DNA from 3 places in the Pseudomonas lutea genome. Region 3 is predicted to be linked to each of the others. Evidence: predicted binding sites of a transcription regulator. Region 3 holds the regulator's gene; each other region holds the start of a gene.
The links. The regulator sigma-54, encoded in region 3, starts transcription at its own class of promoters, with help from an activator protein. The targets are predictions, from matches to a motif close to ANTGGCATNNANNTTGCTNT.

Region 1: glnA (glutamate--ammonia ligase) is a predicted target of sigma-54. The motif match lies at 4,485-4,504, and genes of this name have one in related genera.
Region 2: flgB (flagellar basal body rod protein FlgB) is a predicted target of sigma-54. The motif match lies at 3,313-3,332, and genes of this name have one in related genera.

What each region holds. Positions count from the first base shown of each region.
Region 1 is NZ_JRMB01000004.1:91,617-98,112, reverse strand. It holds gene LT42_RS23200 (GTPase/DUF3482 domain-containing protein) at 1-71, shown strand, start outside; gene LT42_RS23195 (YkgJ family cysteine cluster protein) at 193-648, shown strand; gene typA (translational GTPase TypA) at 856-2,676, opposite strand; gene thiI (tRNA uracil 4-sulfurtransferase ThiI) at 2,816-4,270, opposite strand; gene glnA (glutamate--ammonia ligase) at 4,603-6,009, shown strand; gene LT42_RS23175 (hypothetical protein) at 6,229-6,496, opposite strand, start outside.
Region 2 is NZ_JRMB01000001.1:2,026,226-2,032,721, forward strand. It holds gene LT42_RS08695 (flagellar hook protein FlgE) at 1-63, opposite strand, end outside; gene flgE (flagellar hook protein FlgE) at 348-1,673, opposite strand; gene LT42_RS08705 (flagellar hook assembly protein FlgD) at 1,702-2,400, opposite strand; gene flgC (flagellar basal body rod protein FlgC) at 2,416-2,859, opposite strand; gene flgB (flagellar basal body rod protein FlgB) at 2,863-3,270, opposite strand; gene LT42_RS25940 (hypothetical protein) at 4,079-4,309, shown strand; gene cheR (protein-glutamate O-methyltransferase CheR) at 4,850-5,677, opposite strand; gene LT42_RS08735 (chemotaxis protein CheV) at 5,723-6,496, opposite strand, start outside.
Region 3 is NZ_JRMB01000002.1:774,310-780,805, reverse strand. It holds gene LT42_RS15685 (HPr family phosphocarrier protein) at 1-129, opposite strand, end outside; gene rapZ (RNase adapter RapZ) at 146-1,003, opposite strand; gene ptsN (PTS IIA-like nitrogen regulatory protein PtsN) at 1,006-1,470, opposite strand; gene hpf (ribosome hibernation-promoting factor, HPF/YfiA family) at 1,483-1,791, opposite strand; gene LT42_RS15665 (RNA polymerase factor sigma-54) at 1,867-3,360, opposite strand; gene lptB (LPS export ABC transporter ATP-binding protein) at 3,546-4,271, opposite strand; gene lptA (lipopolysaccharide transport periplasmic protein LptA) at 4,271-4,813, opposite strand; gene lptC (LPS export ABC transporter periplasmic protein LptC) at 4,800-5,372, opposite strand; gene kdsC (3-deoxy-manno-octulosonate-8-phosphatase KdsC) at 5,383-5,916, opposite strand; gene LT42_RS15640 (KpsF/GutQ family sugar-phosphate isomerase) at 5,917-6,496, opposite strand, start outside.

The sequences.
Region 1 (6,496 bases), on a different contig from region 3:
CGGGCGCAAAGCTCAACCAGACGGAGCGTCAGGAGCAAATCGAGGCGCTGGCAAACACCGTGCTCATCTGAACAAACGTCATCACAGATCGCCCAAGTAACAGCCGACAGTCGCATCGCTTGTTTTTGCGGTAGGGGAAACGCGCGCGGACCGGTATGATCGCGCGCCCGATACACCCGGAAGCACAGACCCATGAAACCCACCTTGATCGCCGCTGCAGAACTCGACCGCATCGAGACCTGGCAGAAATACTCCAGCTACATGTGCGGAGGCTGCATCTCCAGTTGCTGCACGCTGCCGGTTGAAGTGAAGATCAAGGACCTGATCCGCATTGGCATCGTTGACGAGTTCGAGCAGGGGGACAATCCCAAGAACATCGCCAAGCGCCTGCAGAAGGAAGGGGTCGTCGAGCGCTTCAATCAGAAGTCCGGGATTTTTACCTTGCAGCGCATGAGCAACAACGACTGCCTGTATCTGGACCGTAAAAGCCGCCTGTGCACCATCTACGACAAGCGCCCTGACACTTGCCGCAACCACCCGAAAATCGGCCCACGCCCTGGTTACTGCGCGTACAAGCCGAAGGAAGTCGTGCGCGAGAGCACAGGTACTCTGAACTCAAACTCCGGCCGGGTGCCGTTGAAGTTCTAAGACCCCTGCAGAGTTCGCGTACGCCTTCCCGGCTGAAGCCGGTCCTACCAAAGGCGCGTGGACCTCAGTGGGACCGGCTTTAGCCGGGAAGGGGCCGGATTGAGGGACATCGCCCTCACAGCATCGACACCGGCCGAAGCAAAACTCAGACAAACAAAAACGCCCCCGGCCTTACGACCGGGGGCGTTTTCGTTCAGCCGGGGCTAGTTACGCCTTGGCTTTCTTGGCAGCGCGGGTACGCTCGCCTTCGTCCAGAATCTTCTTGCGAAGACGGATCGACTTAGGCGTCACTTCACACAGCTCGTCGTCCTGGATGAATTCCAGAGCCTGTTCCAGGGTGAAGCGAACAGGTGGAACCAGAGCGATGGTCTCGTCTTTACCCGAAGCACGCATGTTGTCGAGCTTCTTGCCTTTGGTTGGGTTCACGCCCATGTCGTTGTCGCGGCTGTTGAGGCCGACGATCTGACCGTTGTAGATCTCCTGACCGTGCTCGACGAACAGCTTGCCGCGCGCCTGCAGGGTTTCCAGGGAGTAGGTCAGTGCCTTGCCGGTTTCAACCGAAACCAGAACGCCGTTCTGACGGCCAGACATGTCACCGGACTTCATGGTGTCGTAACGATCGAAGATCGAAGTCAGGATGCCAGCACCGTTGGTCAGGGTCAGGAACTGGTTACGGAAACCGATCAGACCGCGAGCAGGGATGTTGTACTCCAAACGAACACGGCCTTTGCCATCCGGCACCATGTTGGTCAGGTCGCCCTTACGCAGGCCCATCTCTTCCATGACCTTGCCCTGGGATTCTTCAGGGGTGTCGATGGTTACGTTTTCAAACGGTTCCTGCTTCACGCCGTCAACCTGACGGATGATGACCTCAGGACGGCCGACGCCCATTTCGAAGCCTTCGCGACGCATGGTTTCGATCAGTACCGACAAGTGCAGCTCACCACGGCCCGAGACCTTGAACTTGTCAGCCGAGTCGCCTTCTTCAACGCGCAGAGCAACGTTGTACAGCAGCTCTTTGTCCAGACGCTCCTTGATGTTACGGGAGGTCACGAACTTGCCTTCTTTACCGCAGAATGGCGAATCGTTGACCTGGAAGGTCATCGAAACGGTTGGCTCGTCAACGGTCAGCGGCTTCATCGCTTCGACCGCGTCCGGGTGGCACAGGGTGTCGGAGATGAACAGCGAATCCATACCGCTGATGCAAACGATGTCGCCAGCGGCTGCTTCTTCGACGTCGATGCGGTGCAGACCGTGGTGACCCATCAGCTTCAGGATACGGCCGTTGCGCTTCTTGCCATCGGCACCGATCGCGACAACCGGGGTGTTCGGCTTGACGCGACCACGGGCGATACGACCAACACCAATGACGCCCAGGAAGCTGTTGTAGTCCAGTGCCGAGATTTGCATCTGGAACGGACCGTCACGGTCAACCTTTGGCGCAGGGACGTTGTCGACGATCGACTGATACAGCGGCGTCATGTCTTCAGCCATGTCGGTGTGATCCAGACCGGCAATGCCGTTCAGGGCCGAGGCGTAGACGACTTTGAAATCCAGCTGCTCTTCGGTAGCACCCAGGTTGTCGAACAGGTCGAAGATCTGGTCCAGAACCCAATCCGGACGAGCGCCTGGACGGTCAACCTTGTTGATGCAGACGATTGGACGCAGGCCGGCTTCAAAAGCCTTCTTGGTCACGAAGCGGGTTTGCGGCATAGGGCCGTCTTGAGCGTCAACCAGCAGCAGAACGGAGTCAACCATCGACATCACGCGCTCTACTTCACCACCGAAGTCGGCGTGGCCAGGGGTGTCAACGATGTTGATGTGGTAGCCATTCCAGTTGATCGCGGTGTTCTTCGCGAGAATGGTAATACCGCGTTCTTTCTCCTGGTCGTTGGAGTCCATCACGCGTTCGTCGTTGAGCTCGTTGCGCTCAAGGGTGCCGGACTGGCGCAGAAGCTTGTCGACGAGGGTAGTTTTACCGTGGTCAACGTGAGCAATGATGGCGATGTTGCGTAGATTTTCGATCACTTGTGTATCTCGATCAGAGGATTCGGTCAGCTGACTAGTGTAGGCAGCTATGAACGGTGGAGCCGGCGAAAGCCGTTACGGCTGACGACTGGTGTCGGGGGGCCGGTGACGCAAGCCACAGGCAAACAGCCCCGGGCACTTAGCTCGGTCGATAAACGCGCACATTGGCATGCCCCTCACTGAGCAGATGATGAGCATGCAGGCGACTCATGACGCCTTTGTCGCAATAGAGCAGGTACTGGCGCGTGTCATCCAGTTCCTTGAAACGGCTGTTCAATGCAAAGAACGGCAGCGTTTGTACTTCGATACCAGCCAGGTCCAGCGGGTGGTCGTCAGCGTCATCCGGGTGGCGGATGTCGATAACCACTTGCCCTGCCAGCGCCTGGCCGACTTCTTCAACCTGAACGTCCTGGCCCAGTTCTTCGATCACACGATCGATCGGCACCAGACGAGCGTTTTCAAGCGCACGCTCAAGCACAGCCATGTCGAACGCTTTTTCTTCGTGTTCAACCCGGTTGCGCTTGGCTGCAGTCTTGGGGTTAACCGAGATCACGCCGCAGTATTCGGGCATATGCCGGGCAAAATCGCCTGTGCCGATCTGGTCGGCCAGGTCAATAATGTCCTGCTTGTGACTGGCAATCAGCGGTCGCAAGACCAGCTTCTCCGTTACGCAGTCGATGACCGACAGATTGGGCAGCGTCTGGCTGGAAACCTGGGAGATCGCCTCACCCGTCACCAGTGCATCAATCTCCAGCCTGTCGGCAATGTTGGTCGCGGCGCGCAACATCATACGCTTCAATACTACGCCCATATGACTGTTATCGACTTTTCCGAGAATTTCTCCCAGAACTTCCTCGAACGGTACGCTGACGAACAGCACGCGCTGGGAGCTGCCGTACTTCTTCCAGATGAAGTGCGCGACTTCCATCACGCCCAGCTCGTGGGCGCGGCCGCCCAGATTGAAGAAGCAGAAATGGCTCATCAAGCCGCGGCGCATGATCTGATAAGCCGCGACGGTGGAGTCGAAACCGCCTGACATGAGGATCAGGGTCTGTTCAAGCGATCCCAGCGGATAACCGCCGATACCGTTGTGCTGGCTGTGGATCACGAACAGGCGCTGGTCACGGATTTCGATCCGGACTTCGACTTCCGGCGCCTTGAGCGAAATGCCTGCCGCGTTGCATTCCCGACGCAGCTTGCTGCCGACGTATTTCTCGACGTCCATGGAGCTGAAGTCGTGGTGACCAGCCCGCTTGCAGCGCACCCCGAATATTTTGCCGGGGATCGCGTCACCGAAGTGCAGCTTGCACTTATCGTAAATGTCCTCCATGTCGCCCAGCGGATGCTGGTCGACTTGCAGGAAATGCGTGATGCCGGGCATGCAGCTCAGACGCTCGGTCATCTCGCGCAAAACTTTGGCATCCTCGACCCTGGTTTCGACCTCAAGGTTGTCCCACACGCCATCCACCACCAACGCCGGGTCCAGATCTCGGAGCACCGTACGGATGTTCTTGGCCAGCTGTTTGATGAAACGCTTACGCACAGGCCGGCTTTTGATAGTGATTTCTGGGAAGACTTTGACGATTAATTTCATGAAAACAGCGCGCTAGGTCCCGGTCGAAAAAGGGGGGCGCGGATTATAGCGGAAATTGCTCAAGGTTTAACCAGTTATCGTATAGCCGGTCATCAGCGCACCAAAACGGAACTGTATACAATCTTTCAGCACCATAACGGTGCGTACTTTTTCATTTATGCGACGCTTAGCGCCCGATATGACGCCAATTTGAGCCTGAAACCCAACACAGGGCACTGGCATGCAAATTGCTCCCTTGTGAGGCAGGTTGCCTTGGTCGAGTATCGCGGCCGGCATCACCAAAATTAAGGGGCCAACCACTACCCAGGCCCTAATCCACCCCGGAGGACAGCATGTCGAAGTCGGTTCAACTCATCAAAGATCATGACGTTAAGTGGATTGATCTGCGCTTCACGGACACCAAAGGCACTCAGCACCACGTGACCATGCCGGCCCGCGATGCGCTGGAAGACGACTTCTTCGAAGTCGGCAAAATGTTCGACGGCTCCTCCATCTCGGGCTGGAAAGGCATCGAAGCCTCCGACATGATCCTGCTGCCGGACGACGAAACAGCCGTTCTCGATCCGTTCACCGAAGAGCCTACGCTGATTCTGGTTTGCGACATCATCGAACCTTCGACTATGCAGGGTTACGATCGCGACCCACGCGCCATCGCTCACCGCGCCGAGGAATACCTGAAGTCGACCGGTATCGGTGACACGGTATTCGCAGGCCCTGAGCCGGAATTCTTCATCTTCGACGAAGTGAAATTCAAATCCGACATCTCCGGCTCCATGTTCAAGATCTACTCCGAACAGGGTTCCTGGATGTCCGACGCGGACATCGAAGGCGGTAACAAGGGCCACCGTCCAGGCATCAAAGGCGGCTACTTCCCGGTTCCACCGTTCGACCACGACCACGAAATCCGCACCGCAATGTGCAACGCGCTGGAAGAAATGGGCCAGGTCGTCGAAGTTCACCACCACGAAGTGGCAACCGCTGGCCAGAACGAAATCGGCGTGAAATTCAACACGCTGGTCAAGAAGGCTGACGAAGTTCAAACCCTGAAGTACGTCGTGCACAACGTTGCAGACGCTTACGGCCGCACCGCTACCTTCATGCCGAAGCCTCTGTACGGCGATAACGGTTCGGGTATGCACGTTCACATGTCCATCTCCAAAGATGGCAAGAACACCTTTGCTGGCGAAGGCTATGCCGGCCTGTCCGATACCGCTCTGTACTTCATCGGCGGCATCATCAAGCACGGCAAGGCGCTGAACGGCTTCACCAACCCGGCGACCAACTCCTACAAGCGTCTGGTTCCAGGTTTCGAAGCGCCGGTCATGCTGGCCTACTCCGCACGTAACCGTTCTGCTTCGATCCGTATTCCTTACGTCAACAGCCCTAAAGGTCGTCGTATCGAAGCACGCTTCCCGGACCCGGCTGCCAACCCGTACCTGGCGTTCGCTGCACTGTTGATGGCTGGCCTGGACGGCATCCAGAACAAGATCCACCCTGGCGATGCTGCTGACAAAAACCTGTATGACCTGCCGCCAGAAGAGGCGAAAGAGATTCCACAAGTGTGCGGCAGCCTGAAAGAAGCCCTGGAAGAGCTGGATAAAGGTCGTGCGTTCCTGACCAAAGGCGGCGTGTTCAGCGACGATTTCATCGACGCTTACATCGCTCTGAAATCTGAAGAAGAGATCAAAGTGCGTACCTTCGTACACCCACTGGAATACGAGCTGTACTACAGCTGCTGATCCAGTCGCGCCGGCGAGAGCCGCGCGAACAAGAGGCCTCCTTCGGGAGGCCTTTTTGCAAAATGTGGAAAACTATTTCGGATCAGATAGCCGAACCTCGTCGGTACTCAAACGGGACGTTGATCCATCTTCGAAATAAGAGCCATGGCATTCATCACTGGATTCCGTCTCCACATGAACCATGTGGCTATCGAGGGGGGAGACAACCTCTACCAAACCTTACATTTTTGCGGAATCCCATTCGCACGCCTTTAACCGTGCCACAGTGGTGCCGCTGCTTTCATGCCTATCAATTTCCCCGTTCAAGTCCAGTTGAATATGAACCTCAAACCAGCCGGGCGTGATACTCACACAGTGCCTTCGTCCTCCTGTATTTTTCCACCAGTTGAACTCCATAAAATAATCATCGCCCGGGAACAAGTGTCCCACATCATACGCTACACCCCCAGGTTTCATCCCACCCTTATAAATCTCGTCCTGAACATTC
Region 2 (6,496 bases), on a different contig from region 3:
GCCGGTGACCTCCATGCGCTTGTGCGCCGCGTGTAAACCGGAAACCGCTGTATTGAATGACATGAACACTCCCTGAGTCGTTGTTCAACGACACGTTCGTCAATGCATCTAAGGTTTCGCGGACAAAGGAATGCGATCGGACAACACCCGGTTGCAGCGCCGTTCGATGGCATTTATTTGTCAGCGAATTTGATTCTCGCATCGACGAAAGTAGGAAGTTTCCAGTTGTGGAGTGGGACGGCTCTTGAAGTTTTCGCCCTGCCAACCGCGCGACAAAAGGCGGAAAAAAACCCATAAAAAAACCCCTCCGAAGAGGGGTTCGATTGACGCTGATCAAGCGGGCGTTATTAGCCCATCTGGATCGTGGTCTGCAGGATGGTGCTTTGCGTCGAGATGGTTTTGGCGTTCGCCTGGTAGTTGCTTTGCGCCTTGATCAACTCGACCAGCTCGCCGGTCAGGTCAACGTTGGATTCTTCCAGCGCCGAACCGGTAATGTTTCCCAGCGTACCCGATTCCGGCGCGCCGGTGACCGGAATACCCGACGCGTAGGTCTCACGCCACATGGTGCCGCCCGCAGGCGACAGGCCCTGGACGTTGGCGAAAGACGTCAGCGCAACCTGACCGATCACCCGGGATTCGCCGTTGGTGTAGGTGGCGAACAGGTTACCGGTGGAATCGACGTTCATGGCGCTGATCTGGCCGGTGTAGTTACCGTCCTGAGTCTTGGAGATCGCCCCGCCTGCTGCGTTGGTCTGGGTCGTCGCGAGCATGTCCAGTTTCATGTCAACCGTGGCCGCGCCGTTGGCAACCCACGTGGTGGTCGAACCGACGGTCTTGCCCTGAGCCGGTTTCCAGTTCTCGATGTTGAACGTGCCGTCGCCGTTTACCGAAATGCCGGCGGTGGTGGTCGGCGCTGGGTTGGTGATGATGTTGCCCGACTCGTCAAACTTCAGTTGAGTCTGGTCAGCCGCAACGGCAGGCTCGGTGGTCGGATCGGACATGTTGCGCCCGTCGATCAGCGTGTACATGGTCCAGGAGTTGGTGTCCGTCTTGCGGAAGTACTGCGACAGGGTGTGTTCGTTGCCCTGGCTGTCGTAGATCGGCGTGCTGTAAGTCGACGTGTAGGTCGAGGTGTCAGCAGGATTGAAGGCCGCGCCAGTGTTGATCGGCTTCGACGAATCCAGGTTCGACTTGATCGAAATATTCGAGGTGGTCTTCGGCGCCATGTTGGAGGTGTCGACCTTGAGGTTGGTCAAGACGCCCGTCTTCACGTTGCCGCTGGCATCGGTGGCGTAACCCTGCAGGTTATTGCCGTTGGTGTCGATAATGTTGCCCGACGTATCGGTGTGGAAGTTACCGGCGCGGGTGTACAGCTTCTCGCCGTTGTTGCTCATCATGAAGAAGCCGTTGCCGTTGATCGCCAGGTCCAGATCACGGCCGGTGCCGGTGGTCAGCGCACCCTGGGTGAACTGCTGGGTCACAGCGGCGGTGTACACGCCGCTGCCGACGTTGGTGCCGCCCGATGTGCCACGAATGGATTGCGCGTACTGGTCGGCAAATTCCGCACGGGAACTCTTGAAACCGACGGTCGCGACGTTGGCAATGTTGTTGCCGGCGACGTCGAGACTTTTATTTGCTGCATAGAGCCCACTAAGACCTACGTTGAAAGACATGTTTCACTCCTGCGCCGTCTAGTCGGCTCTAGATTCCGATTTGTTGAACTTTGGACAAGGCGATGTTGCTGCCGTTGGCCAGGTTGAGCGTCATTGCTGCACCCGAGGTGCCCATGGTCACACTGCTGACCGTTGCCGGCAGGTACGTCTTGAAGCCAGTGTTGGCGCCCTCGACGGTGCCGGTTGCGACGAAACTGTAATTGCCCGATTCGAGCGGCTGGCCCGCTTCGTCCTTGCCGTCCCACTCGAAGGGGGTGTTGCCTGCTTTGGCATCGCCCAGGTCGATGGTGCGGACAACATTGGTGCCTGTGCTGTCGTAAATCTTGACGGTGGTGAGCGAGCTGGCCCCCGGTACGACCACGGTGCCGCTCATGCCTTTGGTGGTGTCGACGTTGGTCGAACCCGCTTCGGCGATCACCGAGCGCCCGACCAGCGAAGACGCCTGCAGCGCCTGGGAAGACTGGTACATTCCGCCGATGGCATCGACCGAGGTGCTCAGGTTCTGCATGGTTTCCAGACTGCTGAACTGCGCCAGTTGGGCCACGAACTCACTGTTGTCCTGTGGGTCCAGCGGGTTCTGGTTCTGCATCTGTGTCACCAGCAGCTGCAGGAACGAGTCCTTGCCCAGGCTGTTGGCGCCGGTGGTGCTGTCGCCGGTCTTGCCGGAGGTCGGCGCCTGCAGCGACTTGAGGTAGTCGGTGGTCGTGTTATTACTGATGGAAGTCATGTGTCGTGCCCCTTATCACTGACCGAGGGTCAGGACCTTCTGCATCATGGTTTTCGCGGTGTTCATGATTTCCGCGTTGGTCTGGAACGAACGGCTGGCCGAGATCATGTCAGCCATCTCGTTGACCACGTTGACGTTCGGGTAGTAGACGTAGCCGTTCTTGTCCGCCGAAGGGTGGTTTGGCTCGTAACGTGCTTCCAAGTTGGAGGCGTCTTCGACGATGCCTGTCACCTGTACGCCCGTGCCGGCCTGACCCTGGTCTTCGAACAGCGAGCCGCTGCCGCCGGACTGCTGACCCTGGAAAACGGTAGCGAACACCGGATGGCGGGCGCGGTAGGTCTGGTCCATGCTGGAGGACACGGTTTCGGCGTTGGCGATGTTACTGGCCACGGTGTTGAGGCGAGTGTTCTGGGCACTCATGCCGCTACCGGCAATATTGAAAACACTGGATAGGGACATGGATTACTCTCCGCGCAGGGCTGCAACCAGCCCTTTGAATTTGCTGTTGAGCAAGGTGAAGCTGGCCTGAAAACCGATGGCGTTTTCGGCGTAATTGGCGTTCTCGACCTGGGAGTCGACGGTGTTCTGGTCCAGCGACGGCTGCGACGGGGTGCGGTAGAGCAGGCTGGCTTCGCCATCGCTCATGCCTTCGGCTTCGATGTGACGGGTGTTGGTCATGTCGAGGGCGAAGTGGCCATTGGTGGTCTTGTCGCTTTGCGCCGCCAGGACTTTGGAGAAGTCGAGGTCCCGCGCCTTGTAGTTGGGCGTGTCGGCGTTGGTAATGTTGTTGGCCAGCACTTCGGCACGTTGGGCACGGAAGTTGAGTGCCTTTTCATGGATGCCAAGTGCGTTGTCGAAACTGATGCTCATGTCGGGACCTTTGAGGGCTGACCAGATGTACTTGCAGGAGTTATAGCAAGTGGCGTGCCAGTTGCTGGAAGTGCCGTTTTACGGGGCTTGCAGAGGGTTGAGTGGCAGTGATGACAGAAAAGCGGCAAGAGTTTTCCGCTTGGTGGGACGAAAGTGGCAAGAGCGGTGCCGTTTTTTTGCCGTATTGCGCTTTCGCACGAGGGGCTGGATATAGATCAAGAGCGTCGGCCTAACGGCCTCCGGTTTCGCCTTCGGCGAGTTACTTGGAAAGGCACCCCAAGTAACCAAGGGTGCCTGCTCCTGGTTGGGCCCCTCCTTCGTCGGGGTTCCCTCACTTCGACGACGCTCCGTGGGCCCGCGCCGAACGGACATCCCTGTCCTGACGGCGCTCTCGCCGCATCCATGCGGCTCGGCCCACTGCGCGTCGTCTGCGTTCAGCCTGCACCCAAGTCGCGATTGTCATCGTCTGGGCTGGCTGTGCATGAAGATCAAGATCAAGATCAACAGCTTCCCGGCTGAAGCCGGTCCCACTAAAGAGCAGCGCGTTTACCCAGATAAAATGGCGTCAACCTCGACTGTGGGACCGGCTTTAGCCGGGAAGCTGTCGCTGTTGCTGTTGCTTGTGATCGTTCCCACGCTCCGCGTGGGAATGCCGCCTCGGAGGCTCTGCGTCCTGCATGCGCCGATCTCGCCGGGTCTAACCGGTCTTCTGTAGGAGCCGGCTTGCTGGCGAAGGCATTCTTCCAGCCACCATCCGCCTGACAGGCCCACCGCATTCGCCAGCAAGCCGGCTCCTACAGAGAGATGCGTGCATCCCGCAGGATTGGCTCTAGCCGGGACGCTTTTGCCTTCGCTGTCGCTATTTCTGTTGCTAGTGCTGGTGCTGTTGCTGTTGCTGGTGCTGGTGCTGTTGCTGTTGCTGTTGCTGTTGCTGTTGCTGTTGCTTGTGATCGTTCCCACGCTCCGCGTGGGAATGCCGCCTCGGAAGCTCTGCGTCCTGCATGCGCCGATCTGGCCGGGTCTACGCGGACTTCTGTAGGAGCCGGCTTGCTGGCGAAGGCATTCTTCCGGCCACCATCCGCCTGACTGGACCACCGCGTTCGCCAGCAAGCCGGCTCCTACAGAGAGGTGCGTGCATCCCGTAGGACTGGCTTCAGCCGGGAAGCTTTTGCTTTTGCTGTGGCTGTTGCTTTTGCTCTTTCCTGCGCAAAAAGCTCAGTCACCGCAAAACGCGACTTGGGTGCAGGCTGAACGCAGGTTTTGCGCAGTGGGCCGAGCGGCATGGATGCCGCGAGAGCGCAGTCAGGACATGGATGTCCGTTCGGCGCGGGCCTACGGAGCAAGACCGGAGTGAGGGAACCGACGAGGGAGGGCCAAACCAGGAGCACAAGCCCTTGGCTGCTCTTTGAAATTGAAGGCGGGGCTCTATCAAGTAACTCGCCGAAGGCGAAACAGTTCTGCCGACAGGCAGCCCCCTCCAAGCGCCGCTCTGATCAAGAGCAAGCCAACAATCCCAGCGCCAACACAAAACAAAAACCCCGCCTAAGCGGGGTTCTCAGCCAATCAAAACCACAAACAATCACTTGGCCTGATAAATAATCCCGGGACTGCACTGCACCATCTGATAATGATCCGGCAAACCGTTCAACGCCTCCGACGCACCCAGGAACAAATAGCCCCCTGGCTTCAACGTCGAATGAATCCGCAACAAAATGTCCTTCTTCACATCCGCCGAAAAATAGATCAACACGTTGCGGCAGAAGACCATATCGAACTTGCCCAACGCCGCATAACTGTCCAACAAGTTAAACGAACGAAACTCGACCCGACTCTTGATCGGCGCCTTCACCGTCCAGCGCCCTGGCGTCTTCTGATCGAAAAACCGCTGCAGGCGGTCCGGCGACAAACCACGACCAATGGCCAGGCTGTCGTATTCGCCCGTCTTGCAATTGTTCAACATCGTGCCCGACAGATCCGTCGCCACAATCTGCACGCCCGATTTCAACTGCCCGGGGTTGCTGCGCTCGAACTCATCGATCGACATCGACAGCGAATACGGTTCTTGCCCTGACGAACACGCCGCCGACCAGATCCGCAAACGCTGGTTGGGACTGGCCTTGATCGCCTCCGGCAAGACTTTGTTCTTCAGCACCTCGAAGGGGTACGTATCACGAAACCACAGCGTCTCGTTGGTCGTCATCGCATCAACCACCTGCTCGCGCAGGCCACTGCGCGGCTGGGTCTGAATGCGTTGAATCAACTCCCCCAACGACTTGATGGACTGCTGCTCCATCAATTTATTGAGACGGCTGGACACCAGATACTGTTTGTTTTCACCCAGCAAAATGCCGCAGGCTTTTTCCAGGAAGACCCGGAACTGTTCAAAATCCAAATTACCTGTCGACATGCCGCCTCTCAAAATCATGTGAACAGCAAGGAGGAAAACCCCTCCTCAGCTGATATCTGCCGCCTTGATCCGTTCTACCACCCTCGCCGCCAGATCATCCGGCCGGAACTTGGCCAGGAAATCATCAGCGCCGACTTTCTTCACCATCGCCTGGTTGAACACGCCCGACAGCGACGTGTGCAGCACGATGTGCAGCTTCTGCATGCGCGGATCGCTGCGGATCTCGGCAGTAAGGGTATAGCCATCCATCTCCGGCATTTCAATGTCGGAGATCATCATCAAGAATTCTTCTTCCGGTTTCTTGCCTTCATCGACCAGTTTGCGCAGGAACTCGAGCGCCTGACGACCGTCATTCAACGCCGTCACTTCCACACCCACGGTTTGCAGGCAACGGGTGACCTGCTTGCGCGCCACCGACGAGTCATCCACGGTCAACACGCGCAACGACAGCGCCTTGTGTTGCACCTCGGCCGTGACCACGCCGACCGAGATGTTCTCGGAAACCGGCGCCACTTCGGCGAGGATCTTCTCGACGTCGATGATCTCCACCAACTGGTTGTCCAGACGCGTCACCGCCGTGAGGTAGTGGTCGCGACCGGTGCCCTTGGGTGGCGGATGAATGTCTTCCCAGTTCATGTTGACGATGCGTTCCACCGCATGCACCAGGAAGCCCTGAATCTTGGTGTTGTACTCCGTGATGATCACGAAGGAATTGGCAATGTCGCTCAGCGGCTTGCCGCCGGTCGCCAGTGCCAGGTCGAGGATCGGGATGGTCCCGCCACGAATATTTGCCACGCCGCGCACAATCGGACTGGATTT
Region 3 (6,496 bases):
GACCATGGACTCTGGCGTGCGGCCGACCCTGATCTGGCATGGGTACTTGCCGGCAACGCCCACGAATTTGGCTGCGGCACGGGCGTGCAAACCCAGCTTGTTGATGATGGTGATTTGTAGAGCGGGCATCGCGATGGAGGTCCTTTCAGCTTAGGTCGCGGTGGCGAACCTGAACATTCTTGAGCGATTGCTGCAGAACCTGACCCAGGCGTTCGGTCAGGTAGACGGAGCGGTGGTGCCCGCCCGTGCAGCCAATGGCGATTGTGACGTAGGCGCGGTTACTGGCGGCGAAGCGCGGCAACCACTTGTTGAGGTATGAAAAGATGTCCTGAAACATCTCTTCGACATCCGGCTGGGCCGCCAGGTATTCAGCCACTGGCTTGTCGAGGCCCGATTGCTCGCGCAGTTCGGGCTTCCAGTACGGATTGGGCAGGCAGCGCACATCGAAGACCAGATCAGCGTCGACGGGCATACCACGCTTGAAGCCGAAAGATTCGATGAGGAACGCCGTGCCCGGCTCAGGCTTGTTCAGCAGCCGCAGTTTAAGGATGTCGCGCAGCTGATAAAGATTGAGGTGGGTGGTGTCGACCGTCAGGTCAGCCAAATCAATGATGGGGCCGAGCAAGGTCTTCTCGTCGCGGATGGCTTCTGCCAATGAACGCGTGGCCGTGCTGAGCGGATGACGACGACGTGTCTCGGAAAAGCGTTTGAGCAGGGTGGCTTCATCCGCGTCCAGAAAGAGCACGTCGCACTGGATGTGCCGCGCGCGGACTTCTTCGAGCATGCGCGGGAATCGGGTCAGGTGACTCGGCAAATTGCGTGCGTCGATTGAAACCGCCAACAGCGGTTCCGCCAGCTCGGTGTTGATCAACGCGCGCTCTGCAAGCTCCGGAAGCAGGCCCGCAGGGAGGTTGTCGACGCAATAGAAGCCGCTGTCTTCGAGGACATCGAGAGCCGTGCTCTTACCGGAGCCGGAGCGACCGCTGACGATGATCATGCGCATGGTCAGTGACCGTTCTGGGCGTCGAGGACGACGTTATACAAATCTTCGCTGGTTTTGGCGCCGCGCAGGCTTTTACGGACGTCTTCGCGATCAAGCATGCTGGCGATCTGACGCAGCAGCTCGAGGTGAGCGTCGGTCGCCGCTTCAGGCACAAGAAGCACAAACAACAGATCGACCGGCGCGCCGTCGATGGCGTCGAAGTCGATGGGTTTCTCGAGATGCAGAACTGCGCTCACGGGTGTGGTGCAGCCCTTCAAGCGGCAGTGAGGAATGGCAATGCCGTTGCCAAAGCCGGTCGAACCCAGCTTCTCACGGGCAATAAGGCTTTCAAACACCACCTCTTCGTCGAGATCGGGCACTTCTCTGCCGATCATCTTGGCAATGTTTTGGAGTACGGCTTTCTTGCTGCCGCCTGGCACGTTCACGAGCGAACGGCCAGGGGTCAGGATATTTTCAAGTCGGATCATGGGTGGGGAGTATCAGCGAGCAGTCGCGCCTTGCAGCAGACTTTGCTGTTTTTCCTTATGTTTTTTGAGTTGGCGGTCAAGCTTGTCGGCAAGCAGGTCAATGGCGGCGTACATGTCGTCGTGTTCAGCGTTGGCAACCACTTCTGCGCCAGGCACATGCAAGGTGGCTTCAATTTTCTGCTTGAGCTTCTCGACCTCCATGGTGACCTGTACGTTGGTTATCTTGTCAAAGTGGCGTTCCAATCGGGCGAGCTTCTCACCGATGTAGGTACGCAGAGGTTCGGTCACTTCCAGCTGGTGTCCACTGATGTTGACTTGCATACAGCTTCTCCTTCGTTGCCAGTGCATTAAGAGGCAGGCGTAGTGCCTGCCGCTGGAACGCTTTGACGCATGACCTTACATCAGTCGCTTGCGTTCGCTGGACGGCGCAATCCCCAGGGATTCGCGGTACTTGGCGACTGTGCGACGGGCCACTTGGATGCCTTGTGCTTCCAGTAAACCAGCGATCTTGCTGTCACTCAACGGCTTTTTCTGATTTTCCGCGGCGACCAGTTTTTTGATGATCGCGCGAATGGCCGTTGACGAGCACTCGCCGCCTTCCGAGGTGCTGACGTGGCTGGAAAAGAAATACTTGAGCTCGTAAATTCCGCGCGGGGTGTGCATGAACTTCTGCGTCGTCACGCGCGAGATCGTGGATTCATGCATGCCCACCGCTTCAGCGATGTCGTGCAGGACCAGCGGCTTCATCGCCTCGTCGCCGTACTCCAGAAAGCCACGCTGATGTTCAACGATTTGAGTGGCCACTTTCATCAGCGTTTCGTTGCGGCTTTGCAGGCTCTTGATGAACCAGCGCGCTTCCTGCAACTGGTTGCGCATGAAGGTGTTGTCGGCACTGGTATCGGCACGACGCACAAAGCCGGCGTACTGCGGGTTGACCCGCAAGCGTGGAACGGACTCCTGGTTCAATTCCACCAGCCAGCGCTCGTTGTCCTTGCGCACGATGACGTCAGGGACGACATATTCAGGTTCGCTGGATTCGATCTGCGAGCCGGGGCGGGGGTTGAGGCTCTGGACCAGTTCGATGACCTGACGCAGGTCATCTTCCTTGAGCTTCATGCGGCGCATCAGCTGTGAGTAATCGCGGCTGCCCAGTAGATCGATGTAATCACCGACCAGCTTCTGCGCTTCTGCCAGCCACGGGGTCTTGGCCGGTAACTGTCGCAGCTGCAACAGGAGGCATTCGCTCAGGTTGCGAGCGCCAATGCCGGCAGGCTCGAACTGCTGAATACGATGCAAAACCGCTTCGATCTCGTCCAGCTCGATGTCGAGTTCAGGGTCGAAAGCGTCGAGCAGCTCTTCCAGTGTCTCGTCCAGATAGCCCTGGTTGTTGATGCAGTCGATCAGGGTCACGGCGATCAGGCGATCGGTGTCCGACATCGGCGCCAGGTTCAGCTGCCACAGCAAGTGGCTTTGCAGGCTCTCGCCAACCGAGGTGCGGGTGGTGAAGTCCCACTCATCGTCATCGTTGCTGGGCAGGCTGCTGGCGCTGGTCTGATAAACGTCTTCCCACGCAGTGTCGACGGGCAGCTCGTTGGGGATGCGCTCGCTCCAGTCGCCTTCTTCAAGATTGTCCACAGTCGGCGCCGACTCCTGATAGGTCGGCTCCTGAACATCGGCGTTGGGCTTTTGCTCTATGTTATCGGCCAAAGGGTCGGCGTTATCGAAATCGTCGCCTTCCTCTTGCCGTTCCAGCATCGGGTTCGACTCCAGCGCCTCTTGAATCTCCTGTTGGAGATCCAGCGTCGACAACTGAAGTAAACGGATTGCCTGTTGCAGCTGCGGGGTCATCGTCAGCTGCTGGCCCATTCTCAAGACTAGCGAAGGTTTCATGGCAGGGCTAAACACCTTATTCGCCGGCGCACTGCGCGCCATTTACTACCAGGGCGCCAAGGGCGCCAACTTAAGCAAATTATATGCCTGAAGCAGGAGGGTTTGCCTAGAGCGTGATGACAATTAAAAGCGAGGCGGCGACGGAGCGTATGCGGCTCGTCGCCCGATGCCCCGTCATCACTCGGTCAGAGCCGGAACTCGTGACCCAGATACACTTCCTTGACCAACTGGTTGGCCAGGATGGATTCAGCGTTGCCCTCGGCAATCAATTGCCCATCGTTGACGATGTAGGCGGTTTCGCAGATATCCAGCGTTTCACGCACGTTGTGGTCAGTGATCAGAACACCGATCCCTTTAGCCTTGAGGTGGTGAATGATCTGCTTGATGTCGCCAACGGAGATCGGGTCAACGCCGGCAAAGGGCTCATCGAGCAGAATGAATTTTGGCGAAGTGGCCAGTGCGCGGGCGATTTCGACGCGGCGACGTTCGCCGCCTGAAAGGCTCATGCCCAGGTTGTCGCGGATATGGGTGATGTGGAATTCCTGCAGCAGGCTTTCGAGCTCCTTGCGGCGGGCGGCGCGATCGAGTTCCTTGCGGGTCTCCAGGATCGCCATGATGTTGTCCGACACCGAGAGCTTGCGGAAGATCGACGCTTCCTGGGGCAGGTAGCCGATGCCAGCGCGTGCGCGGCCATGCATCGGCTGGTGGCTGACGTCCTGGTCGTCGATCAGGACGCGACCCTGATCGGCCTGGACCAATCCCACGATCATGTAGAAGCAGGTGGTCTTGCCGGCGCCGTTCGGGCCGAGCAGGCCGACGATCTGGCCGCTCTCGATAGACAGGCTGACGTCACGTACGACCTGACGGCTTTTATAGGCCTTGGCCAGGTGTTGGGCTTTCAGCGTCGCCATTACTGGGCCTTCTGCTGGTCGGTTTTCTTTTTCGGCTGGATGACCATGTCGATGCGCGGACGCGGCGCAGTCACCTTGGTGCCATTGGCACGGCCAGCGTTGACGACCTGCTTGACGGTGTCGTAGACGATTTTCTCGCCTTCGGAGGTGTTGCCGTCATTGACCACTTTGGCTTTGTCGATCAGGACGATGCGGTTCTGGGCCGCGAAGTACTGAATGGTGACGCCCCATGCCTGAACGATGGGCTTGTCCACGCTGGGCTTCTGCTCGTAATAAGCCAGGTTGCCCACTGACGTGAAGACGTCCACGTCACCTTGTGGCGTACGGGTGATGGTCACCGTGTTACCGGTGATTTTCATCGTGCCCTGAGTAATGATGACATTGCCCTTGTAGGTGGCGATGCCCTGCTTGTCGTCCAGTTGCGCGTCATCCGACTGAATATGGATGGGTTGATCGCGATCCGTCGGCAGAGACCAGGCGCTCGCGCTTCCCAGTGCTGCGCCCAGGCCGAGCAAAAAAGGAAGGGTTTTAACGAGCCTCATACTGTCCTCTTACGTTGGATAGCAGGTTCATCCTGCTTTCTTTCAGATACGCTTTCATACCCGTGCCGGTCGTTACACCGCCAAGACCGTCGATTCTAACGGGTTGGGCAGTTTCCGCATATTGCTTCTGAGGGAATACAGTCATGCGGCTGCTGGTGATGATGGTGGTGCGGTTCTTCTCGTCGGTGCGGTTGATGCGCACCGAGTCGATCAGTTCGACATGATCACCGCCCGGCGACACTTCAGCGCGAACGCTCTGCACATGCCACGGGAAGGTTGAGCCCCGATACATCTGCAGCACCGGCGTAGTCATCAGCGTGACGTCGGTGGCTTTCAGGTGCTCGACCTTGTCCGCGGTCATGTCGTATTGCATGGTCCCGTCGGGCAGGTACTGGATGCTGTGGGCGTTGGTGGCGTAATAGTCGACAGCGCTTTCATCCACGGCAGCCTTGGGTTGATCAAGGAAGCTCTCGGGGCTGATGTTCCAGTAGCCGACCGCGGCCAGCAGCAGCGCCAGCACACCGAACAGCAGAAACGTACGAAACTTTTTGCTCAGCATAAATGCACTTCTATAGGTAGGCGGCGTGAGCCGCTTCGAGGTTGCCCTGAGCGTTCAGGATCAGCTCGCAGAATTCGCGGGCAGCGCCTTCGCCGCCACGTGCCCGGGTGGTGCCATGTGCATGCTCGCGCACAAACCCGGCGGCGTTGGCGACAGCCATGCCCAGGCCTACGCGGCGTATCACAGGCAGGTCAGGCAGATCGTCACCCAGGTACGCGACCTGTTCGTAGCTTAGATTCAGTTGCTGTAAAAGCTCGTCCAGAACCACGAGCTTGTCTTCGCGGCCCTGATACAGATGAGCGATACCAAGATTTTTTGCACGCCGCTCTACCACGGGGGTCTTGCGGCCACTGATGATTGCAGTCGCCACACCCGAATTGATGAGCATCTTGATGCCTTGCCCATCGAGGGTGTTGAAGGTCTTGAACTCGCTGCCGTCTTCGAGGAAATACAGCCGTCCATCCGTCAGCACGCCATCGACGTCGAAGATGGCCAGTTTGATGTTCTTGCCGCGTTGCATCAGGTCGTTCATATCGGCGCTCATTTACATGACTCCTGCACGAAGCAGGTCTTGAAGGTTGAACGCGCCAACCGGGCGATCGTTCTCGTCGACCACAATGAGTGCGCCGATCTTGTTGTCTTCCATGATTTTCAGCGCCTCGGCTGCAAGCATTTCCGGGCGCACGGTCTTGCCGTGTACGGTCATGACCTCATCGATGGTCGCCAGGCGTATGTCGATGGGGCGGTCGAGCGTGCGCCGCAGATCGCCGTCCGTGAAGATGCCGGCGAGACGGCCGTCGCTTTCGAGGATGGCCGTCATGCCCAGGCCCTTGCGCGTCATTTCCATCAGCGAGTCACGCAGCGGCGTGCCTCGCGCCACCTGAGGCAGGTTCGCGCCAGTGTGCATGACGTGCTCGACCTTCAACAGCAGCCGGCGGCCAAGCGCCCCGCCGGGGTGGGAAAACGCGAAATCTTCAGCGGTAAAGCCTCGGGCGTCGAGCAGCGCGACGGCCAGGGCATCCCCCATGACGAGCGCCGCCGTAGTGGAGGAGGTCGGCGCCAGATTGAGCGGGCAGGCTTCTTTTTCTACCCGTGCATTGAGATTGACATCGGCGGCCTTGGCC